2 regions of the Mesobacillus stamsii genome follow, and region 1 is predicted to be linked to the other one. Evidence: predicted binding sites of a transcription regulator. Region 1 holds the regulator's gene; the other holds the start of a gene.
What was found. The regulator LexA, encoded in region 1, represses DNA repair genes until DNA is damaged. The targets are predictions, from matches to a motif close to CGAACATATGTTCG.
Positions count from the first base shown of each region.

Region 2: a site for LexA is predicted at 2,470-2,483, ahead of J2S25_RS16305 (YhjD family protein). Genes of this name have one in related genera too.

Region 1 is NZ_JAUSUN010000003.1:15,149-19,583, reverse strand. It holds gene J2S25_RS02785 (ATP-dependent DNA helicase) at 1-764, shown strand, start outside; gene J2S25_RS02780 (hypothetical protein) at 814-1,014, opposite strand; gene lexA (transcriptional repressor LexA) at 1,182-1,805, opposite strand; gene yneA (cell division suppressor protein YneA) at 1,960-2,274, shown strand; gene J2S25_RS02765 (YneB family resolvase-like protein) at 2,303-2,950, shown strand; gene J2S25_RS02760 (DUF896 domain-containing protein) at 3,026-3,259, shown strand; gene tkt (transketolase) at 3,517-4,435, shown strand, end outside.
Region 2 is NZ_JAUSUN010000026.1:16,734-21,168, reverse strand. It holds gene J2S25_RS16315 (LCP family protein) at 1-155, opposite strand, end outside; gene J2S25_RS16310 (S9 family peptidase) at 303-2,285, opposite strand; gene J2S25_RS16305 (YhjD family protein) at 2,511-2,903, shown strand; gene J2S25_RS16300 (competence protein ComK) at 2,927-3,505, opposite strand; gene J2S25_RS16295 (IDEAL domain-containing protein) at 3,696-3,932, shown strand; gene J2S25_RS16290 (M48 family metallopeptidase) at 4,013-4,435, opposite strand, start outside.

The sequences.
Region 1 (4,435 bases):
AAGAAGGTATCTTCTGGCTTGAGGAAAATGAAGTCCAATCTTCTCTTGTCATTATGCCTCGACTGGTGGAGGACATTTTGAAAAAGGAAGTTTTCTCACAGAACATCCCGTTTGTGTTTTCATCAGCAACTTTATCGCAAGCTGGGAATTTCCACTATATAGCGAAAAGTCTTGGAATTGAAAAATATTCCTCCTTCACTGTCGCGTCCCCATTTGATTACGCAGAGCAGATGGATGTGAAAATTCATGTTCAAGATGATGAATGCATTAAATGGATAAAGATAGGGGAAGACCTGCGAACAACCAATGGAAGCACCCTTGTATTGTTTTCTTCCATACAAGAAATGGAGCGTTTTAGAATCTGGTCGAATGATCAAAAATGGGATTTTGCCATTCTGTTCGAAGGAGACCGAGAGATTAGTGAAACGGTTAAAGACTTCCAGAATGTTACTAGTACGGTGCTTTGCTCATACAGTTTATGGGAGGGTCTAGACGTCCCTGGAGAACCTCTTATTCAAGTGATCGTTGCCTCCTTGCCGTTCCCACCTCATGACCCCGTCTTCCAAGCAAAACGAAAGCAAGCAGAAAATCCTGCAGCAGAAATTGACATACCATATATGCTGCTTCGATTAAGACAGGGAATTGGCCGTTTGATTAGGAACAGCCAGGATTATGGCACGGTTCATTTGTGGCTTACGAAAGCGCAAGAAGAAAAATTCATGGGAGAGATAAGAGAAGTGCTTCCTGCTGCAAATATTCATTAATCAGGGAAAATCCCGACAGGCTTAGGCTTGTCGGGATTTTTTGATACAATTAGTTTCTGCACTTGCACTTTTTATAGCCGCAACCACATTCAGAATTTTCATCTTGAGCATCGGCAACCAAATCATTGATGATGCAACGTCGAACTGCTCTGCAAAGGTCCTCAAAATCAATCGTTGCTTTTACTTGATTGTTGTTGTGGTTAGGATAATAAACCCCTGCAACGTCATTGCCATTTCGTTTGTATCCCATCTATGACTCAACTCCTTCCCTTCTAAAAATGCTTACACCTCATCTTATTCGGAAAGGGACAAGTTGGTAGTAATTCTACCTATTTCGTACGAAAATGTGCACTTCTCATAGTCTTTCACATAAAAAAGAATAATAGAACGAAAAAAGCAAGCGGTGTCCGCTTGCTTTTAGTGCATATGACGATATACACCGATCACCTTACCGAGAATGGATACATTTCGAAGGATAATTGGATCCATCGATGAGTTTTCCGGCTGAAGTCGGAAATGGTCTTTCTCCTTAAAAAAACGTTTTACCGTCGCTTCATCCTCCTCTGTCATGGCAACAACAATGTCACCATTATTGGCAGTTTTTTGCTGCTTGACGATAACATAATCTCCGTCGAGGATCCCAGCTTCAATCATACTGTCCCCCATAACTTCCAGCATAAAAACCTGTTCATCATGCGGAACCAGGCGATCTGGAAGTGGGAAGTATTCTTCAACATTTTCAATTGCAGTTATCGGCACACCAGCAGTAACTTTCCCAACCACGGGAACATTTACGACATTGTATTTAGGAATTCGCGTTTCTTCGTCCAGCTCAAGAATTTCTATCGCACGCGGTTTTGTGGGGTCACGTCTGATCAGCCCTTTGCTTTCAAGCCTTGCCAGGTGGCCATGTACGGTTGAACTAGAGGCCAGTCCAACTGCTTCGCCAATTTCGCGAACGGATGGCGGATACCCTTTTTTCTTGACTTCAGCTTTTATGAATTCAAATATATCTTGTTGCCTCTTAGATAACTTTGTCATATTCACGCACCTCGTATATTTTCTTGTCCTTATTATACCATGTCCGGTCAGTAGATACAAACATAAGTTCGAATTTTTCTGTTGACATGAAACGGATGTTCGCATTATAATAAATTCAAATAAGCGAACGTATATTCGATAAGGGGTGTCAAAGATGAAAAAAATTTGGGATGGCTATTCATACACTTTTATTCTGATTGCTGTCAGTCTGATTTTTTCACTTGTAGCAAAAGCACATTTCAATAACAGTGAACAATACATAACTGTTACTATAGAAGAAGGGCAATCCTTATGGGAGATCGCTGAAACTTATGCAGCTGAGCATCATTTATCTGAAAATGAATTCGTGAGCTGGGTGGAAAAGGAAAATGGAATTATCGGTGAGAGGATTTTTCCGGGAGATGAGCTTGTTATTCCTGTGACGGCTGAATTTGGACAACCAACTCAAATCGCTGGCGCGGAAAGATAACTTAGACGTAGAATAAGGTGATGACAACATGAAAGCGATTATTTATTGCCGCGTAAGTACAACTAAGGAAACACAGGAAACATCGCTTGCCAGGCAAGAGGAGGAATTGTGCCATCTTGCGGATGAATATGGGTTTGAAGTAGTGAACATAATTAAAGAACAGGCAAGCGGTTATGACCTTGAAAGAGATGGCATACTGGAGCTGTTAGAATTGATAAAAGACAAAGCGATCGGTACGCTGTTGATTCAGGATGAAACCAGACTTGGCAGAGGGAATGCAAAAGTCGCAATCCTTCATTGCATCCTTAAGGAGAATGTAAAGCTATATAGCATCTCACACAATGGGGAGCTTCAACTATCTGAATCCGATTCTATGGTACTCCAGATTGTCAGCATGGTAGAAGAGTACCAGAGGAAAATCCATAATATTAAGATTAAACGCGGAATGAAACGAGCGGTGGAGCACGGTTACCAGCCGCAGCAGAATCTCAAAAATCAGGGTGTGCATTCCGGCAGAGACAGGAAGGACATGCCGGTAGGGGAAATCGTAAGGCTGCGAAATAATGGCCTAACATTTTCAGAAATCGCCGCTACCCTTAAAGGATTTGGCTATAATGTATCCAAAGCAACCGTGAATAGAAGATATCTGGAGTATATAGAGTCGGAGGAAGAGTAAAGCTCCTTTCTTGTAATACATTATGCTTTTTAGTAAGATGACAGTTGATATAATTTTTTACAAAGGAGCTTTACTATGCTATCAAGTGATAAGATTGCTAGGATCAATGAACTGGCAAGGAAAGCAAAATCATCCATGTTGACTGAAGAAGAAGCAAAGGAGCAAACTAAGCTTCGTGCCGAATACCTCCAGTCATTTCGTTCTTCGATGCTTAATACCCTAAAGGGAGTTACCATTGTTGACCCAGAGGGCAATGATGTAACACCTGAAAAATTAAAAGAAGAAAAAATGAAGAGTAAACTTCATTGATATATTCAATTTGGGATACAGAAGAGGATGTATCCCTTTTTGATTTCGACAGCATCGTAGAAAACACTAACAGCAGAAATAGGTTAAATGAAAGACCCTTCCGCCTTCATCGTTTGGTTACATAAGGGTAGCGAGTATGAGACAAAATAAATAATGATACAGCCTTTCCATCTCTCTCAGGCATAATTTGTTGTATAATATTTTCTCGCGCTATAATATTAAGGGTGTAGTTAGTACTTATAGAAAGGATGTATTTAATGTTTAAAGAAATTGATATGCTTTCCATTGATTCCGTTCGTACATTATCTATTGATGCGATTGAAAAGGCAAATTCTGGTCACCCTGGCATGCCGATGGGTGCAGCTCCAATGGCTTATACATTGTGGACACGTTACATGAACATCAATCCTAAAAATCCCCAATGGTTCAATCGCGACCGTTTCGTCCTGTCTGCTGGACATGGATCCATGTTGTTATACAGCTTGCTGCATCTTTCAGGATACGATTTATCCATGGAAGATATTAAGCAATTCCGTCAATGGGGAAGTAAGACCCCTGGACACCCTGAGTTTGGACACACTGCTGGTGTGGATGCAACTACTGGGCCGCTTGGTCAGGGGATTGCCATGGCAGTTGGTATGGCAATGGCAGAGCGTCATCTTTCAGCAGTTTACAACAAGGATAACTATAACATCGTTGACCACTATACATATAGCATTTGTGGCGATGGCGATTTAATGGAAGGCGTTTCAGCTGAAGCCGCTTCTCTAGCAGCACACCTTAAATTAGGGAAAATGGTTGTCCTTTACGATTCAAACGATATTTCACTGGATGGGGACCTTAATAAGTCATTCTCCGAGAGCGTGGAAGGCCGTTTCAAGTCGTACGGATGGCAGTACATCCGTGTTGAAGACGGCAATAACCTGGAAGAAATCTCGAGAGCAATTGAGGAAGCAAAAACAGATGCAGACCGCCCGACTATGATCGAAGTCAAGACAATCATCGGATATGGTTCTCCTAATTTATCTGGTAAATCAGATGTTCACGGTGCTCCACTTGGTGCGAATGAATCGAAACTAACAAAAGAAGCTTATAAATGGACCTTTGAAGATGATTTCTATGTTCCAAATGAAGTTTATGAGCATTTCAAACAGCAAATTGCTGAAAAAGGGGAAC
Region 2 (4,435 bases), on a different contig from region 1:
GGTTCCGTTCCTTTTTCCGATTGATTCACTCCTGAGCGATACTGCATATACGCGTAGATAAACATCGCTCCCACCAGTAGAATCAGCAGCAAAAAAATGCTGGACCATCTGATTCTTTTTCTTTTTTTTGAACGCTGGTACTTGTCAGATCTCATTTTTAAAAAACCCTTCCGATTTTTAGTTGAATGCTACTTGTCATTAGTATTTTCCTTCTGTCCCTATAACCTTAAACGAATACGAAGAATTTTTACATAAAAAACCCCGCTGCATGATAAATTGCTGCGGGGATGCTGATTTATATTTTACAGATGAAGATCGAACCAGTCAACAATGGCCGCCAATCTGCTCAAACGCAGATTCGGCTTTCCACTTCTTGAAAGCTCGTGATTCGATTCCGGAAAGCGAATAAACTTTGTTTCCTTCCCCTGTCTTTTTAAAGCAATAAACAGCTGCTCTGCTTGCTCAATCGGGCAGCGGTAGTCTTTTTCACTGTGAAGAATCAACAGCGGTGTAGTGATTTGATCGACATAGGCAAGCGGCGAGTGCTTCCATAATGTTTCCAGATCGCTTAAGTCTGCTTTGATTTGCCACTCGGTAAAATAATAGCCAATATCACTGACACCATAGAAGCTGATCCAGTTCGAAATTGAACGCTGGGTGACGGCTGCTTTGAATTTGTCTGTGTGCCCGACGATCCAGTTCGTCATGAATCCGCCATAGCTGCCTCCGGTCACTCCCAATCGATTCTTGTCGATGAAGTCGTAGTTTTGCAGCGCATAATCGACGGCATCCATGACATCCTGGTAATCCCCGCCGCCATAATCCCCGCGAACGGCATTGACGAACTGCTGGCCATAGCCATGACTGCCGCGCGGATTGATATAAAGAACTCCATACCCTGCTGCAGCAAGCACCTGAAATTCGTTGAAATAAGAGTTTGCATACATCGCGTGCGGGCCGCCATGCACTTCTAGAATGAGCGGATATTTTTTGCTCACTTCATATCTTGCTGGCTTCATGATCCACCCGTGGAGCGGCGTGCCATCACTGGCTTCGAATGAAATTTGTTCGGGCTGAGCTAAAGTAATCGACGCAAGGAATTTTTCATTCACTGAAGTCAGTTGCTTTATCTCACCAGTGGTTGCTTCCAGTTGGAACAGTTCCCCTGGAAGCACCGGATTGCTGATTGCGGCAATCATTCTCTGATTTTTCCGGTCCAGCGTATAACCGTATACATGCTGCTGATTAAGCAGCGCTGGGTACACTTCTCCATTTAGAGTAGCGAAATACAAAACTGTGCTGCCCTGGTCGGTGGCAAGGAAATAAAGGCTTTCACTGTCTTCCCCCCAAATCAACCCCGGGCTGTGGGCTCCTTGCTGAAAATCAGCCGCAACCGCATCACCGACAAGGATATCCATGTTTTCTGTGAGGCATTGCACATGTCCTGTCTCCAAGCTCAGAATATACAACTGGCTCAATGTTGCATTTTCAAACTCCCGCTCATGCCCCGTATAACCAATGTGTTTTCCATCAGGAGAAAAAACAGCATCGCCAAAATACCCTTTGCCATTGGTAATCTTCGTTTTAACTCCAGACTGTATGTCCAGTATCCATAAATCACTTTTGAAAGAAAAATCCCGCTCTGGAGACTCATCTGCCGACAATACAAGGCTTTTGCCATCAGGAGCCCAGCATTGCAAATGGGAGTCCATCTCTCCTTTTGCAACCAGCTCTGCCTCTCCATCTATAACACTGACGATTACAATTTGCTTGTACTTTCCATCCCAGAAGCCAGCAGCATCTGATTTATACTTCATTTCTATTGCCACGAACGGCTCTAGTTTCTTGTCATCCTTCTTCTCTTCCGCTTTCTCAAACAAATCCTCATCCGGTTTTAACGATACCGAACAAGCAATTTTTTTACCGTCCGGCGACCAAACTGGGTCACTTGCACCATTCTTGAAATCCGTCACCTGCTTTGCCTCGCCGCCCGCAGCATCCAGAACAAAGATTTGATTCTTCCCATTGCGGTTCGAAACGAATGCCAGCTCCGTTCCGTCCGGCGACCACCTTGGTGATTGATTTCGGTTCTCACCATATGTCCATTGTTTCGGCTCCCCGCTATTTTCTATATCAATTATGTATAGATTAGAGGCATAATCATTTTTTCCCTCCAACATCTCCGTCAGCACAAATACACACTTTTTTCCATCCGGTGAATACTGGGGATCTGTAACGGATTTCAATTCAAATAAATCTTCTGGCTTGATCAATCTTTTTTCCATCCAGCTAACCTTCTTTCTCGTATAAAATGGATTTCTTAACTATTCTTATTTCGATAACAGAAATAAATTTCCTGCTTTCTGTGGAAACTTTTTCACAACTTCGCTGCTAATTTGGAAAAGATAATAATACAAGAAAAATCATTTACCCTCTTGAAATTCTGTTCAAAATCCATTACGATGATTACGAACCTATGTTCTTATTTTATAATAAAGGGGCAGAGCAACATGACAAGGATTCCTGAAAAAGACCGCGATATGATGGAGCAAGCCATCTATTTGCCAATGGTGCTGGTCGTGCTTAACCGGGATCTTTCTGTCGTAGAAAATAGTCCATTTAAATTAAAGAAGCCTTATTTGGAGCTAATCGAACAAACAATGAAAGCCGTTCAGAAAGAACTTGCACAAGTGAAAATCTATCTTAAAAAGAATCAGCTCAAAGTAGAAGAAGTAAAAAGAGATGATGCCTTCACTATGTTTCTCTTCCTTTACAAAGGATACGAAGAATACCATAATTACTTCAATCCCCGTATCCGCAACAAAGTCCAGGATTTAATGATCCACTACCTATTCAAACGATTTATGCCGGTTTTGGAAACAATTGAAAAGGAATCCGGCTAAACAACCGAATTCCCCTTTGTTTGTTAGTCTTTATAGGACTCGCTGACCAGATTAATATGAGAATAACCCTGTACTTCACTGAATTTTGGACCATGCAACAAATACAGTGCTTTCCGTTCCGTTTCTTTCATACGCTGCATGAATTTTGTGCGCAGCATCGATGTCCGAAGCAGCTGATTTTCAAATGAATGATGGGATACCGGCAAAACTATGGTTTTTTTGTTCCTGAAGGTAACTTGCGTACTTTGAGAATCTACTTTTTTATGGAATAATACATGCTCATGTGATACCCAAATGCAGTCCGGCTTCGTGGGTGAGCTTGTCGGCATGAAATAAATGGAGCTTATAGGGTCAATTATGATTGGGGTTTTATGGGTAATCCCGGTAAGCTGTTTTGTTCCTTCTTTCCTGCCTTCGTAACTGCTGCCAAAATAACTACAGCTTTTTTTGATAAGATCGATTGGTCTAAAAGGGGATACATACTCCTCTTCCAGTTCAATGATCCTCGAGTAAATCTTGCTGCCATAATCTTCTGGTAAAATGATCATTGTAAACGGATTTATTTCATATTCGTCAACTAAATTTCTTGGGTTCCCTGTCATACCTTCACCTCCAAAAATACCTTACGCCCTATTTTAACATAATTGCTAAAATTTTCTTTAAAAACTGAAAAAGTTCTGTTTTTAGTCACAATTACACTTTCGATAAAAAATTTTCTAAAAATTATAAAAATTAGTTGATTATTTTTCGCATCCTCCATATAATAAAAAAAAGGTCTAAGAGGTGAGGTCAGTGAAAGAGAATTCGTATTCTGAAACCATGAAGGCCAGTGTGATGAAACGCATCAAAGCCAAGGAATCGTTTGTTCTCGACCTATATGTTGACATGCTAGTCTCCGAAATTCAGCTGAATACCAGAAGAGAAAAGTTGATGAACAGAATCGACAAAGCGATCGATGATCGTGACAAACTCTTGTTTTTGAATTTGACGAAAGAGTTAAATGACCTTAACAAACAATTCGGAACATAAATGAGTGAAATCCCCTATATAGGGGATTTTTCATTGATAAAAGGAAAAACCTCGGTTAGAGGATTTTTCACAGTTATTTTTCAGTTGCCATTTCGCTTCTGGATTTCATACTCTTCCAGTCTTGAAATTCTCTCCAGCATGGTCGGATGGCCGTAGCGAAAAATTTTCACCAGCCAAGGTGGATTAACCTGGCTGAGGCCCGCTTTCGTCAATTCCTGGAAAGCAGAAATCGCTGCATCGGTATTGCCCGTCATTTCGATTGCATAGTCGTCTGCACGTGTTTCCTGGTAGCGTGAAACAAGATTGGTGATAGGGCTTGCAGCAAACAACATCATGGAGAGGAACATCAGAAACAATGGGAGTGACCTCAAGTCTCCTGGGTGCTTCAATTTGAATTCCTTGCCCCATCGTTTGATAGCCCAATTCAGCAATCTTGAGACAAGGTAGAGGCCGATCAATGACATCAACAAGTATCCGGCAATTCCAATATATATATGTTTCTC